One region of the Kitasatospora sp. NBC_01300 genome, then DNA from elsewhere that is predicted to be linked to it. Evidence: predicted binding sites of a transcription regulator. Region 1 holds the regulator's gene; the other holds the start of a gene.
What was found. Region 1 encodes HrcA, which represses chaperone genes, less so after heat shock. Its sites were predicted from a motif close to TTNGCACTCNGNNNNNCNGAGTGCNAA; they were not measured.

Region 1 (7,797 bases):
TGCCGCCGAGCACGTGGACGTGGGCGTGGAAGATCGTCTGGCCGGCGCCGGCGCCGGTGTTGAAGATCAGCCGGTAGTCCTCGACGCCCTCGTCCCTGGCCACCGCGCCCGCCTCGGCGAGGAGTTCACCGGCGATCTCCGGCTCGGCGGCGGCCAGCGCGGCGGCGTTCGGGTAGTGGACGTGCGGGATGACCAGGACGTGCAGCGGCGCCTTGGGGGCGATGTCGCGGAAGGCGAGGACGCGCTCGGTCTTGCGCACCACGGTCGCCGGGATCTCGCCCGCAACGATCTTGCAGAACAGGCAGTCGGGCTGCGGCTCGCCGGCCATCGGCTTCTCCTCGGTTCGTGTCTGGTCTGGGGCCGTACGGGCGCAGCCTAGCGGGAAGTCGGCCCGGCCGACCTCCCGTTCGGCCGCTCTCCCGCCCGCCGGGGCGGCGGGGGCGCGCCCTGCGCCCGGGGCATCGGCGGGGCCGTGCGGGGCGGGGCCATCGGCACCTCGACGTCCGGGTCGACGCCGTGGTTCTGCACGCCCCAACCGCAGTTCTCCAGCCAGTACGCGTACGTGGGCCGGGTGACGAGGGTGCCGTCGGCCAGGTGCGCGATCGGGCGGACTCCGCCCGCACGGGCGGGCCGGCTACGACCAGCGGCCGGTGCGCCCCAGCAGCAGGGCACCGGCGGCCACCCCGGCGGTGGAGGTGCGCAGCACCGAGGGGCCCAGCCGGTACGGCCCGGCGCCCGCCTCGGCGAACGCGGCCAGCTCCTCCGGGGAGACCCCGCCCTCCGGGCCGACCACCAGCACCACGTCCCCGGCCGCGGGCAGCGGGGCCAGCGCCAGCGGCTCGGCGCCCTCCTCGTGCAGCACGGCGGCGAACGCCGCCCCGCCCAGCAGCGGCGCCAGCTGCCGGGTGGTCGCCGGCTCGCGCACCTCGGGGAAGCGCAGCCGGCGGGACTGCTTGCCGGCCTCCCGGGCGGTGGCCCGCCACTTGGCGAGCGCCTTGGCGCCCCGGTCGCCCTTCCACTGCGTGATGCAGCGCGAGGCGGCCCACGGGACGATCACGTCCACGCCGACCTCGGTCATGGTCTCCACCGCGAGTTCGCCGCGGTCGCCCTTGGGCAACGCCTGGACGACGACGATCCGCGGCGCCGGCTCGGGCTCCCGGCGGACGGCGGCCACCGTGACGTCGATCGCGTCCTTGCCGAGCACCGCGGCGACCGTCCCGTCCACCCCGAGGCCCAGCCCGTCGGCGAGGGTCACCGCCTCGCCCGCCGCCAGCCGCTTCACCGCGGCCGCGTGCCGCCCCTCCGGCCCGTCGAGGCGCACCACCGAGCCGGGCGCGGCGGCGGCGATCCGCTCGGTCTCGACGACGAAGACGGGGGCGGTCATGCGGGGAACCTCCGGGGGGTGGGGCGGATCGGGAACGCGAAAGGGGCGCCGGGCGGAACCCGGCACCCCCGCGCGGACGGCCAGGGCCCAGTAGAGCGGCCCCGGCCTAGGGCCTAGCGGCCGTTGAACGCGTCCTTGAGGCGCGAGAACAGGCCCTGCTGGCCCGGCGCGAACTGGCCGGACGGCCGCTCCTCGCCGCGCAGCACCGCGAGCCGGCGCAGCAGCTCCTCCTGCTCGGGGTCGAGCTTGGTGGGCGTCTGCACCTCGACATGCACTATCAGGTCGCCCCGGCCGCCGCCGCGCAGGTGCGTGATGCCGCGGCCGTGCAGCGGGATCGACTGGCCGGACTGGGTGCCGGGCCGGATGTCGACCTCCTCCAGCCCGTCCAGGGTCTGCAGCGGCACCTGGGTGCCGAGGGACGCGGCCGTCATCGGGATGGTGACGGTGCAGTGCAGGTCGTCCCCGCGCCGCTGGAAGACGGTGTGGGTGGTCTCGGCGATCTCGACGTACAGGTCGCCGGCCGGGCCGCCGCCGGGGCCGACCTCGCCCTCGCCGGCCAGTTGGATCCGGGTGCCGTTGTCGACACCGGCCGGGATCTTGACGGTCAGGGTGCGCCGGGCGCGGACCCGGCCGTCACCGGCGCACTCCGGGCACGGCGTCGGCACGACGGTGCCGAAGCCCTGGCACTGCGGGCAGGGCCGGGAGGTCATGACCTGGCCCAGGAACGACCGGGTGACCTGGGAGACCTCGCCCCTGCCGCGACACATGTCGCAGGTCTGCGCGGAGGTGCCGGGGGCCGCGCCCTCACCGCTGCACGTGGTGCAGGTGACGGCGGTGTCGACCTGGAGTTCCTTGGTGGTGCCGAAGGCGGCCTCCTCCAGGGTGATCTCCAGCCGGATCATGGCGTCCTGGCCGCGGCGGGTGCGCGAGCGCGGGCCGCGCTGGCCGGCCGCGGCGCCGAAGAAGGCGTCCATGATGTCGGAGAAGCCGAATCCGGCCGCCCCCGCGCCGAAGCCGCCCGCGCCCCCGCCGCCCGGCGAGAGCGGGTCACCGCCGAGGTCGTAGACCTGGCGCTTCTGCGGGTCGGAGAGCACCTCGTAAGCGGCGTTGATCTCCTTGAACCGCTCCTGCGTCTTCGGGTCCGGGTTGACGTCCGGGTGCAGTTCGCGTGCCAGGCGCCGGAAGGCCTTCTTGATCTCGTCCTGCCCCGCATCCCGTCGGACGCCGAGTACCGCGTAGTAGTCCGTGGCCACCAAATGCTCCGCTTGTTCCGCCTGTAGTAGTGCTGCGACTGGACACCGCCGTCAGAGGTTCCGACGGCGGCCTGTGCTACGACTCGGCCAGGATCTGGCCCACGTACCGCGCCACCGCACGCACCGCCCCCATTGTGCCCGGATAGTCCATCCGGGTCGGACCGATCACACCCAGTTTGGCCACGCTCTCGTCGCCCGAACCGTAACCGACCGACACCACCGAGGTGGAATTCAGCCCCTCGTAGGCGATCTCCCGCCCGATCCGGACCGTCATCGCGGCGTCCGCCGTCTCACCCAGGAGGCGGAGCAGGACGACCTGCTCCTCCAGGGCTTCCAGCACCGGCTGGATGGTCAGGGGGAAGTCGTGCCCGAAGCGGGTCAGGTTGGCCGTGCCGGCCAGCATGATCCGCTCCTCGTTCTGCTCGGCGAGCGCTTCGAACAGCGTCGCCAGGACCGTGCTGACGGTCGGGCGGTCCGGCGGCTCGAAACCCGCCGGGAGCTCCTCCAGGAACCCCGGCACGTCCGGCAGCCGCTGGCCGACGGCCCGCGCGTTGATCCGGGCCCGCAGGTCCGCCAGGACCGTCTCGCCGACCGGGCCCGGGCAGTCGACCATCCGCTGCTCGACCCGGCCGGTGTTGGTGATCAGGACCAGCATCACCTTGGTCGGGGCCAGCGCCACCAGCTCGATGTGCCGCACGGTGGAGCGCGACAGCGAGGGGTACTGCACCACCGCGACCTGCCGGGTGAGCTGGGCGAGCAGCCGCACCGTCCGCATGACCACGTCGTCCAGGTCGACGGCGCCGTCCAGGAAGTGCCGGATCGCCCGGCGCTCGGGAGCGCTCATCGGCTTGACCTCGGCGAGCTTGTCGACGAACAGGCGGTACCCCTTGTCGGTGGGGATGCGCCCGGCGCTGGTGTGCGGCTGGTGGATGTAGCCCTCCTCCTCCAGCGCCGCCATGTCGTTGCGCACGGTCGCCGGGGAGACTCCGAGGTTGTGCCGCTCCACCAGGGCCTTGGAGCCGACCGGCTCCTCGGTGCCCACGTAGTCCTGGACGATCGCGCGGAGCACGGCGAGCTTGCGGTCGTCCAGCTGGCGAACCTCACCGGCCATGGGGCACACACCTCCGTCTTCGCACGTTGTCCGTTCGTGTCACGCATGCTGCTGCCCGCTCCGGGAGGATCCCGGCTCCGGCACCCGCTTTGGCACTCTGAACCTGCGAGTGCCAAAACCGTACCTGCCAGTGTAAGGCCCGGGCCCAACGGCAGGAACGGCCCGGCCGGAGTGATCCTGCCCGCAGTTCCCGGCGCGGGGGTGGTGCCGCAGGGCCGTCCGGGTGGCAGCATCGAAGACGACGGCGAATGGAGGAGCAAGCAATGTCGAGCTCGGGCCAGCACACCCGTTTCGCGCCCGACCGCGGCCTGACCGGCCGCATGGTCGTGACGATGTTCGTGATCGGGCTGCTGTACGTCGGTTTCACCGGTCTGCTGATCGTGCTGCTGCGCGGCGCCTGGCCACTGATCGTCCTGATCTCCGGCGGGCTGTTCGTGGCCCAGTTCTGGTTCAGCGACAAGATCACCGAACGGGCGATGGGCGCCCACCAGGTGACCCCTGAGCAGTACCCGCAACTGCACGGCACCATCGACCGGCTCTGCGCGCTGGCCGACATGCCCAAACCCCGGGTGGCGGTCGCCGACAACGACATGCCGAACGCCTTCGCCACCGGCCGCAACCCGCAGAACGCCGTGGTGTGCGTCACCACCGGCCTGCTGCGCCGGCTGGAGCCCGAGGAACTGGAGGGCGTCCTCGCCCACGAGCTGTCCCACGTCGCCCACCGGGACGTCGCGGTGATGACCATCGCCGGCTTCCTCGGCGTCCTCGCCGGGGCCATGACCCGGATCGCCATGTACGGCGGGTTCATGGGCGGCAACCGCAACAACAACGACCAGAACGCGGCCATCGTCGCCCTGATCATCCCGCTGGTGTCGATGGTCGTCTACGCCATCAGCTTCCTGCTCACCCGGCTCCTGTCCCGCTACCGGGAACTCGCCGCCGACCGCGCCGCCGCCCAGCTCACCGGCCGGCCCAGTGCCCTCGCCTCCGCGCTCACCAAGGTCACCGGCCAGATCGCCGCCATCCCCAGCAAGGACCTGCGCCAGGCGCAGCCCTACAACGCCTTCTACTTCGCCCCCGCGCTGAGCGCCCGGGAGACCGCCTCGCAGCTGTTCTCCACCCACCCGACGTTGGAGAAGCGGCTCGCGGAGCTGGCGAAGATCTCCGAGCAGCTCGGCCGCTGAGGCCCCGCCCCCCTACGGCCCTCCCGACCCCCTCCCGACTCCTCCCGACTCCCTCCTCCGAAAGGACCGCCGTGGGAATCCTGGACACCCTGTTCGGGCGCACCAAGCCCGTCAAGCCCGACCTCGACCAGCTGTTCGGCGTCCCGTCCGCCGCCCTGACCCTGGAGGCCGCGGCCGGGTTCACCCCCACCGGGCTCGGCTCGGTCTGCTTCGCCGCCGTCGAGGGCGCGGCCTTCGGCCAGGTCGAACAGCAGGTGCGGGCGCTGCTCGACGCCGACACCGAGCGCGGCGGCGTCCCGGTGGAGGCCTCCAAGGACGGCTACGGCTACTCCTGGCTGCTCGCCCGGCACACCCCCGAGGAACTGCCGGACCTGGTCAACGACCTGCACGCGGTCAACAGCGAGCTGGAGGCGAACGGCTTCGGGCCGCAGCTGCTCTGCTCGCTGGTCGGCTTCCGCAACCCTGCCGGGCAGTCGCTGGCCCTGGTCTACCTCTACAAGCGCGGCACCTTCTACCCCTTCGCCCCGATGCCCGGCGGCGGGGAGCGGCGCAACAACCCGCTGGAGCTCCAGGTCAACGCGATGCTCGGGAACGACCTGCGGCTGGAGAAGGACCTCAGCCGCTGGTTCCCGGTCTGGGGCGCGCCGGGCCTCTGACGGTCCGTCCGTATAGTCGCTTTCATGCGCAGCCGCCAGTACGGACCCGACCTGACCCCGCCGTGGAAGAAGCAGCAGCCCGCCCCGGAGGTGACCGCCGAACGGGACCTGGTGGTGGAGGAGGCCGCCACCGGCTTCTGCGGCGCGGTGGTGCGCTGCGAGAAGACCGCCGAGGGCTTCACCGTCACCCTGGAGGACCGCTTCGGCAAGCTCCGGGTGTTCCCGCTGGTGCCGCGCGGCTTCCTGCTGGAGGGCCGGACGGTCACCCTGGTGCGCCCGGCTGGCCCCGCCCCCTCCCGTACGCCGGGCCGCACCGCCTCCGGCTCGGTCGCCGTCCCCGGCGCCCGGGCCCGGGTCGCCCGCGAGTCGCGGATCTACGTCGAGGGCCGGCACGACGCCGAACTGGTCGAGCGGGTCTGGGGCGACGACCTGCGGATCGAGGGCGTGGTCGTCGAGTACCTGGAGGGCGTGGACGACCTGCCCGCGATCGTCGCCGACTTCGCCCCCGGCCCGGGCCGGCGCCTCGGCGTCCTGGTCGACCACCTGCTCCCCGGCACCAAGGAGCACCGCATCGCCGCCCAGGTCACCGGCGACGCCGTCCTGGTCGTCGGCCACCCCTACATCGACATCTGGCAGGCCGTGAAGCCCGCCTCCGTCGGCATCCCCGGCTGGCCCGCCGTCCCGCGCGGCGAGGAGTGGAAGGAGGGCGTCTGCCGCCGCCTCGGCTGGCCGGTGAACACCCCCGCGGCCTGGAAGCGGATCCTCTCCGCGGTGGACAGCTACAAGGACCTGGAGCCGGAACTGCTGGGCAAGGTCGAGGAGTTGATCGACTTCGTGGCGATTCCGGAGTGAGGTCGGTCAGACGTACTGCTGAAAGTCCGTGGTGTCCAGACCGATGTCGAGCAGACCGATGGGGACGGGCTCGCCGAACTTGCTGGTCCGCTCGGACATGTACCTCGGGAGCCCGGACCCGGGATCCTTGCCCAACTCGGTCAGCAGCACACAGACACCCTTGATCGGGTCCACGATCAGGTACGCGGGGACGGTGCCCTCGGCGTAGAGCTCCCGCTTGGTCCGGTAGTCACGATCGACGCTGGTCTTCGACACCACCTCGACCACCAGGGTGACGGCGGGCGACGGCAGCAGCCGTCCGTGCTCCTCGACCGCCCCGCGCTCGAAGACGACCAGGTCGGGCTGGGGTTCGCTCGCCTGGCCGGGGATCCTCAGGTCCTGGGTCGTGAGTGGACGCCACCGGTCGTACGGAAGCTGGTGCTGAATGGCCAGGACGATGAGGTTGTGGACCATGTCAGGCCCCGCCATCATCACGATTTCCCCCCTGATGAGTTCGGCCTTGACGCCCTCCGGCACCTCCAGGTTCTCGAAGATCCCGGTCATCCGGTCATCGATGGCGGTCATCGCACGCTCCCTCCGACGGCTGACGTCCACGCTAACGAATGTCAGTCCACCAGGTCACGCACGACCGCGTCGGCGAGCAGTCGGCCCTGGAGGGTGAGGACGGCGCGGCCCCCGGCGTACGGCTCGGCGGCGAGGAGGCCGTCGGCGAGGTGGCGGGCGGCGGCGTGGCGGCCGGTGTCGGTGAGGAGGGTGAGCGGGATGCCCTCGGCGAGGCGCAGTTCGAGCAGGATGCGCTCGACCCGGCGGTCCTCCTCGGCGAGCACCTCGCGGCCCAGGGCGGGGGTGCGGCCCTCGGCGAGGGCCTGGGCGTAGGCGGCGGGGTGCTTGGCGTTCCACCAGCGGACGCCGCCGACGTGGCTGTGCGCGCCCGGGCCGGCGCCCCACCAGTCGGCGCCGGTCCAGTACAGCTCGTTGTGGCGGCAGCGGCCCTCGGGGGTGGTGGCCCAGTTGGAGACCTCGTACCAGGTGTAGCCGGCGGCGCTGAGGGCCTGTTCGGCGATGAGGTAGCGGTCGGCGTGCACGTCGTCGTCGATCATCGGCAGTTCGCCGCGCTTGACCCGGGCGGCGAGCTTGGTGCCGTCCTCGACGATCAGGGAGTACGCCGAGACGTGGTCGGGCCCGGCGCCGATGGCGGCGTCCAGGGAGGCGCGCCAGTCGTCGTCGGACTCGCCGGGGGTGCCGTAGATGAGGTCCAGGTTGACGTGGTCGAAGCCGGCGGCGCGGGCCTCGGCGACGCAGGCCTCGGGGCGGCCCGGGGTGTGGTGGCGGTCGAGCAGCTTCAGGACGTGCGGGC
Region 2 (7,797 bases), 2.3 Mb from region 1:
ACGACCACCTTGGTGCCGTTCGGCGCGAAGTCCCAGAGCAGCTGGCCGTCCGGGCGGCCGCTGCGGATGCCGCCGGTCTTGGCGTTCGGCTCGGCGGTCGGGGTCGCGCCGTCCACGGCGGCGCTGAAGCCGAACACCACGCCGTTCTGCTGCGCGAAGCGCACCACGTGCTCGATCTGCTTGCCGTCCGTCCCGGTGGTCGTCGGGGTGCGGCTGTAGACCGAGTAGCTGCCCGGAGCCGGCTCGACCGAGCCAGGGGTGACCGGGAAACCGGGTGTGACCTGCGGGTTCTTCTTCGGGTCGACCAGCCAGACGTAGTGGCTGCTGATCGAGTAGACCACCCGGGTGCCGCTGCCCGAGACGGTCGGCAGCGGCGGGGCCGTCGGGGTGGCCGAGGCGCTCGGCGTCGCGGAGGCGGCCGGCCCGCTGGACGTCGCGGTGCTGGCGGTCGGCTTGGCGCCGGCCGCCCGGTCCTGGGCGCCGTTGGCCTGGAAGGCCAGCAGGCTCACCACCGCCAGGGCCCCCAGGGTCAGCCCCGTGACCACCACACCAGGACCCATCTTCGCCACGTGCCGCTCCCGCCGCCGTCCCTTTACGTACCGCCCCATCGTGCCAGGTCCGTCCAGCCGGGGCGCGGCGCCCCGGATGTGTGTTCCCGGGTGGCACACCCGGTCGATCAGCCGGTCGGACCAACGTCGGTCTAACCTTGACCCGTGCTGCTGCTCGCGTTCGACACCGCTACCCCCGCCGTCACCGCCGCCGTCCACGACGGCACGGCCGTCCTCGCCGAGACCCACCAGGTCGACGCCCGGCGCCACGGCGAACTGCTCCTGCCCGCGATCGACCAGGTCCTGCGGGCGGCCGGCGTCGACAAGCACCGGCTCACCGGCATCGCGGTGGGCGTCGGTCCGGGCCCGTACACCGGCCTGCGGGTCGGCCTGGTGACCGCCGCCGCGCTCGGCCACGCCCTCGGGCTGCCGGTGCACGGCGTCTGCACCCTGGACGCGATCGCCCACCAGGCCCGCGCCGAGGGCCTGGCCGGGCAGCCGTTCACGGTGGCCACGGACGCGCGCCGCAAGGAGGTCTACTGGGCCTCCTACGACGCCGACGGCCGCCGCACCGAGGGCCCCGGCGTGGACCGCCCCGCCGAGCTGGCCCCGCGCCCGCGGTCGGTCGGCGCCGGCGCGCTGCTCTACCCCGAGACCTTCCCCGGCGCGCACGGCCCCGAGCACGTGTCGGCCGGCGCCCTGGCCGGCTTCGCCGCCGCCGAGCTGAAGGCCGGCCGGGAGCTGCTGCCGAACGTCCCGCTGTACCTGCGCCGTCCGGACGCCCAGGTGCCGGCCGGCTACAAGGCGGTGCTCCCGGCGTGAAACACGGCACCACCCTGCGCCCGATGCGCTGGTGGGACATCGCGCCGGTGATGGAGCTGGAGCTGCGACTCTTCCCCGAGGACGCCTGGTCCACCGGGATGTACTGGTCCGAGCTGGCCGAGACCCACCCCGGCGGCACCCGCCACTACACCGTCGCCACCAACGCGGACGGCGCCGTCGTCGGCTACGCCGGACTGATGGCGATCGCCGGCGAGGGCGACGTCCAGACCATCGCCGTCGACCAGCGCCACCAGGGCGCCGGCCTCGGCGCGGCGCTGCTCACCGACCTGATCCGGGAGGCCGCCCGCCGCGGCTGCGCCGAACTGCTGCTGGAGGTGCGGGTGGACAACCCGCGCGCCCAGCAGCTGTACGAGCGCTTCGGCTTCCGACCGGTGGGCATCCGGCGCGGCTACTACCAGCCCGCCAACGTCGACGCGCTGGTGATGCGCCTCGACCACCCCAGCACTGACCCGAAGGACCTTAAGGACACCCGCCATGGCTGACGAACCGCTCGTCCTCGGCATCGAGACCTCCTGCGACGAGACCGGCGTCGGCATCGTGCGCGGCACCACGCTGCTGGCCGACGCGGTCGCCTCCAGCGTCAACGACCACGCCCGCTTCGGCGGCGTCGTCCCGGAGATCGCCAGCCGCGCCCACCTGGAGGCGATGGTCCCGACCATCCAGCGCGCCCTGGACACCGCCGGCGTCAAGGCGAGCGACCTGGACGGCATCGCGGTCACCGCGGGCCCCGGCCTGGCCGGCGCGCTGCTGGTCGGTGTCAGCGCCGCCAAGGCGTACGCCTGGGCGCTGGACAAGCCGCTGTACGGGGTCAACCACCTCGCCTCGCACATCTGCGTCGACCAGCTGGAGCACGGCCGGCTGCCGTCGCCGACGATGGCGCTGCTGGTCTCCGGCGGGCACTCCTCGCTGCTGCTCAGCGAGGACATCACCAGCGACGTCCGCCCGCTCGGCGCGACCATCGACGACGCGGCCGGCGAGGCCTTCGACAAGGTCGCCCGGGTGCTCGGCCTGGGCTTCCCCGGCGGCCCGGTGGTCGACCGCACCGCCCGCGAGGGCGACCCCAAGGCGATCGCCTTCCCGCGCGGCCTGAGCGGCCGCAACGACCCCGCGTACGACTTCTCCTTCTCCGGCCTGAAGACCGCCGTCGCCCGCTGGGTGGAGGCCAAGCGCCGGGCCGGCGAGGAGGTGCCGATCGCCGACGTGGCGGCGTCCTTCCAGGAGGCCGTCACCGACGTGCTCACCCGCAAGGCCGTCAAGGCGTGCCGGGACAACGGCGTCGACCACCTGATGATCGGCGGCGGGGTGGCCGCCAACTCGCGGCTGCGCGAGATGGCCCAGCAGCGCTGCGACCGGGCCGGCATCCGGCTGCGGGTGCCCCGGCCGGGCCTGTGCACCGACAACGGCGCGATGGTGGCCGCGCTGGGCTCCGAGATGGTGTGGCGCGACCGCACGCCGTCCGCGCTCGACCTGTCCGCCGACTCCTCGCTGCCGGTGACCGAGGCGCACGTGCCGGGCGCGGACGTCCGGCACGGCGACGTCCACGGCCAGGCGTACCAGGCCCTCACCGGCGGCGCCGAGTGACCGTCGCCGCGATGTGGGAGGCCCGCGCCGCGACCGGCCGCGGGGCCGAACTCGCCTCCTGGGTACGGGAGGTGGCGCTGCCGGCGGTGCGCGGCTCGGCCGGGCTGGTCCGCACCGAGCTGCTCGGCGCGCCCGGCGAACGGGTGCTGCTGATCACCTGGTGGACCGGCGAGCCGGTGCCGGTCGCCGACCCGCCGGCCGACCTGCTCGGCCGCCCGGTGCACCGCTGGTCCTTCACCAGCGAGCACGTCGAATAGGCGTCGAATGGGCACTGTCCGGGAACCGCCGCCCCGACCGCTACCGTGCATAGCTGAGAAGAAGCTGGACGGGAACCGGGAGCGCGCTGCGGTGAACAGGGACGGTCGGAGCAGGACCAGGACGTACGCGGTGGGGGCGCTGGCCCTGCTGGCCCTGGCCACCGGATGCGGCGACAACGGGGGCGGCGCCGCCCCGGCGGCGGCCGGCGGAAGCTCGGCGACCACGCCCCAGCCCGCCGGGGGCGGCGCCGTGCCGACCAGCCCGGCCGGCACGCCCACCACCGCGGCCCCGGCCGGCGGGGACCCGGCGGCCTGGGCGAAGTGGAACCTCAAGCCGCTGGCACCGGCCCCCGCGCCGCCCGCGGACAAGCCCATCAAGCTCGAACGGACCGGCCCCGTGCCGGTGTTCAGCGAGGTGAAGACGAGCGACAAGGTCGTCTTCATCACCATCGACGACGGCGCCGAGAAGGACCCGAAGTTCGTCGAGATGCTGACCGAGCTCAAGGTGCCGATCTCGATGTTCCTGACCCGGGACATCGTCAAGAACGACTACGGCTACTTCAAGCCGCTCCAGGCGCTCGGCAACCACATCCAGAACCACACCGTGGACCACCCGGTGATGAGCAAGATCCCGGCGGAGAAGCAGAAGTCCGAGATCTGCGACGCGCAGTCCGCGCTCACCCAGCAGTACGGCACCGCCCCGCTGCTGTTCCGCCCGCCGTTCGGGGACGGCGCCAACACCCCGACGCTGAACAACTCGGTCCAGCAGTGCGGCCCGCGCGCGATGGTGCTCTGGCGCGAGTCGATGCAGATCCACGACATGCAGTACCAGGCGGCGGACAAGAAGCTGAAGTCCGGAGACATCATCCTGGCGCACTTCCGCGGCCCGAAGGAGCTCAAGGGCGCCACGATGACCCAGATGTTCGGCGACCTGCTGGCCCGGATCCAGGAGCAGGGCTTCTCGGTGGCCCGGCTGGAGGACTACATCCAGGCGCCCGCCTCGTAGTCCGGGCGCCCGCCCCGCGGCCGCCTCAGGCGGGCCGGCCGAGCATCATCAGCGGCCCGTTGTCGGTGCGGCTGAGGATCACCGTGACGGCGTTCGGCCCGGAGGGCTTGAGCTGGCGGCGCAGCTCCTCCGGGGTGATCGCCATCCCGCGCTTCTTGATCACCACCGTGCCGACCCCGCGCTCGCGCAGCAGCGCCTTCAGCCGCTTGATGTGGAACGGCAGCACGTCGGTGAGCTCGAAGGCGTGCGCGTACGGGGTGGCCACCAGCCGGTCCGAGGTCAGGTAGGCGATCTTCGGGTCGATCAGCCGGCCGCCCACCTGCTCGGCCACCTCGGCCACCAGGTGGGCCCGGATCACCGCGCCGTCCGGCTCGTACAGGTAGCGCCCGACCGGGCCGGCCGGCGGGTCGGGCAGGTCGCCGCCGGTGAGGCTGGCGGCCTGCGGCAGCAGGGTGGCGCGGTGCGGGCGGGCGGCCCCGGTGCCGAACCAGAGCACCGCCTCCTTCACGTCGCCGTGGTCGGAGACCCACTCCGCCTCGGCGTCGGCCGGGACGGCCTCGTGCGGGATGCCCGGGGCGACCTTCAGCGCGCCGATCGGGGTCCGGCGGCCGGCCTCGATCGCCCAGGAGAGCGGCGGGGCGTACGCCTCCGGGTCGAACACCCGGCCGCGCGCCGTCCGCCGCGCCGGGTCGGTGAACACCGCGTCGTAGCCGGTGACGTCCACCTCGGCGACGTCCGCGCAGCGCACCCGGACCAGGTCGGACAGGCCCAGCGCGGCCGCGTTGGCGGCGGTGGCGGCGCAGGCCGCCGGGTCCTTGTCGACGGCCAGCACCTCGATCCCGGCCCTGGCCAGCGCCAGCACGTCCCCGCCGATGCCGCAGCACAGGTCGGCCAGCCGGCGGACGCCCAGTTCGGCGAAGCGGCGCGCCCGCCACTCGGCCACGCTGCGCCGGGTGGACTGCTCGACGCCGTTGGGCGTGAAGTACATCAGGTCGGCGTCCGCCCCGAACTTCGCCCGCGCCCGCTGCCGCAGCCGGGCCTGCCCGAAGGCCGCCGACACCAGCTCGGCCGGGTGCTCCCGCCGCAGCCTGGTGGCCAGCGCCAGCTCCTCCTCGGGCGTGAACTCGCGCAGTTCGGCGAGCAGGGCCTGGCCCTCGGGGGTCAGCAGGGGCTGGAGGTTCTCGGTGTCCACGGGGCCATTCTGGCGGGTTGGCGGCCCCACCGGCTCCGACGGCCGGCGCGGTGGGCGGGGTCGCGGCCCGCGGCGGGAGCCCGCCCGGGGCGGGGTGGTCGCACAGGAGTACGGCTGCGCGCCCGCGGTTCGGGACGCCAGGGCGCGCCGTTGGCACTCTGGTTGACTGAGTGCTAACACCGGCCTATGGTCGTCCTTGGCACTCCCCACTGGGGGAGTGCTAACGCGAAGACGTGTGCCTGACCCCCGCGACGGCAGGCCCGCAGGTTCGCTCCTACCCGTTAGAAACCCCGTAATCTCCGAAGGGGAGCTCGGACGTGACCACCAGCAGCAAGGTTGCCATCAAGCCGCTTGAGGACCGCATCGTGGTCCAGCCGCTCGACGCCGAGACCACCACGGCCTCCGGCCTGGTTATCCCGGACACCGCCAAGGAGAAGCCCCAGGAGGGCGTCGTCCTGGCCGTCGGCCCGGGCCGCTTCGAGGACGGCCAGCGTCTGCCGCTCGACGTCGCCGTCGGTGACATCGTCCTGTACTCGAAGTACGGCGGCACCGAGGTGAAGTACCAGGGCGAGGAGTACCTGGTTCTCTCCGCTCGCGACGTTCTCGCCATCATCGAGAAGTAAGTCGTTCCGACCCGCCCCGGATCCGTGTCCCAAGTGACAGGGGCCCGGGGCGTGGTTGTTGGTTCACGTAGTCCGGCGGCCGGTGGGCCGGCCGAAGCCCCGAGGGAATAGGGAACATGGCGAAGATCCTGCAGTTCAACGAGGACGCCCGCCGCTCGCTGGAGCGCGGTGTCAACAAGCTGGCCGACACCGTCAAGGTGACCATCGGCCCCAAGGGCCGCAACGTCGTCATCGACAAGAAGTTCGGCGCCCCGACCATCACCAACGACGGTGTCACCATCGCCCGTGAGGTCGAGCTGGACGACCCGTACGAGAACCTTGGCGCGCAGCTCGTCAAGGAGGTCGCCACCAAGACCAACGACGTCGCGGGTGACGGCACCACCACCGCCACCGTGCTGGCCCAGGCCCTGGTCAACGAGGGTCTGCGCAACGTCGCCGCCGGCGCTGGCCCGGCCGCCCTGAAGAAGGGCATCGACAAGGCCGTCGCCGCCGTCTCCGAGCACCTGCTCTCGGTGGCCCGCGAGATCGAGGGCAAGGACGACGTCGCCGCCGTCGCGTCCCTCTCCGCCCAGGACACCCAGGTCGGCGAGCTGATCGCCGAGGCGATCGACAAGGTCGGCAAGGACGGTGTCATCACCGTCGAGGAGTCGAACACCTTCGGCGTGGAGCTGGACTTCACCGAGGGCATGCAGTTCGACAAGGGCTACCTGTCGCCGTACTTCGTCACCGACGCGGAGCGGCAGGAGGCGGTCCTGGAGGACCCGTACATCCTGATCAACCAGGGCAAGATCTCCTCCATCCAGGAGCTGCTGCCGCTGCTGGAGAAGATCCTCCAGGGCGGTGCCTCCCGGCCGCTGCTGATCATCGCCGAGGACGTCGACGGCGAGGCGCTGTCCACCCTCGTGGTGAACAAGATCCGCGGCACCTTCAACGCGGTCGCCGTCAAGGCCCCGGGCTTCGGCGACCGCCGCAAGGCGATCCTCGGCGACCTGGCCACCCTGACCGGCGGCACGGTCATCTCCGAGGAGGTCGGCCTCAAGCTCGACCAGGTCGGCGTGGACGTGCTGGGCACCGCCCGCCGCGTGACCATCACCAAGGACGAGACCACCGTCGTCGACGGCGCCGGTGACACCGAGGCCGTGGCCGGCCGCGTCGCCCAGATCAAGGGTGAGATCGCCGCCACCGACTCCGACTGGGACCGCGAGAAGCTGCAGGAGCGCCTGGCCAAGCTGGCCGGCGGCGTCTGCGTCATCAAGGTCGGCGCCGCCACCGAGGTGGAGCTGAAGGAGCGCAAGCACCGCCTGGAGGACGCCATCTCGGCGACCCGTGCCGCGGTCGAGGAGGGCATCGTCGCCGGTGGCGGCGCCTCCCTGGTGCACGCCGCCAAGGTGCTGGACGGCGGCCTGGGCCTGACGGGCGACGAGGCGACCGGTGTCGCGGTCGTCCGCAAGGCGCTGCACGAGCCGCTGCGCTGGATCGCCCAGAACGCCGGCCTGGAGGGCTACGTCATCACCTCCAAGGTCTCCGAGCTGGAGATCGGCCAGGGCTACAACGCGGCCACCGGCGAGTACGGCGACCTGGTGAAGGCCGGCGTCATCGACCCGGTCAAGGTCACCCGCTCCGCCCTGGAGAACGCGGCCTCGATCGCCTCCCTGCTGCTCACCACCGAGACCCTCGTGGTGGAGAAGAAGGAAGAGGAGGCCGAGGCGGGCCACGGCCACGGTCACGGCCACTCGCACTGACGCCT

Region 2: the regulator HrcA is predicted to act here: its motif matches at 5,578-5,604, upstream of groES (co-chaperone GroES).

What each region holds. Positions count from the first base shown of each region.
Region 1 covers NZ_CP108408.1:2,377,044-2,384,840, forward strand. The annotation lists gene OG556_RS10635 (histidine triad nucleotide-binding protein) at 1-328, opposite strand, end outside; gene OG556_RS10640 (hypothetical protein) at 376-672, opposite strand; gene OG556_RS10645 (16S rRNA (uracil(1498)-N(3))-methyltransferase) at 635-1,384, opposite strand; gene dnaJ (molecular chaperone DnaJ) at 1,498-2,637, opposite strand; gene hrcA (heat-inducible transcriptional repressor HrcA) at 2,714-3,748, opposite strand; gene htpX (zinc metalloprotease HtpX) at 4,012-4,932, shown strand; gene OG556_RS10665 (hypothetical protein) at 5,004-5,588, shown strand; gene OG556_RS10670 (DUF3097 domain-containing protein) at 5,613-6,440, shown strand; gene OG556_RS10675 (Uma2 family endonuclease) at 6,447-7,004, opposite strand; gene hemW (radical SAM family heme chaperone HemW) at 7,046-7,797, opposite strand, start outside.
Region 2 covers NZ_CP108408.1:4,702,623-4,710,419, forward strand. The annotation lists gene OG556_RS20995 (hypothetical protein) at 1-560, opposite strand, end outside; gene tsaB (tRNA (adenosine(37)-N6)-threonylcarbamoyltransferase complex dimerization subunit type 1 TsaB) at 714-1,370, shown strand; gene rimI (ribosomal protein S18-alanine N-acetyltransferase) at 1,394-1,873, shown strand; gene tsaD (tRNA (adenosine(37)-N6)-threonylcarbamoyltransferase complex transferase subunit TsaD) at 1,866-2,972, shown strand; gene OG556_RS21015 (hypothetical protein) at 2,984-3,229, shown strand; gene OG556_RS21020 (polysaccharide deacetylase family protein) at 3,321-4,235, shown strand; gene OG556_RS21025 (SAM-dependent methyltransferase) at 4,261-5,427, opposite strand; gene groES (co-chaperone GroES) at 5,745-6,050, shown strand; gene groL (chaperonin GroEL) at 6,167-7,792, shown strand.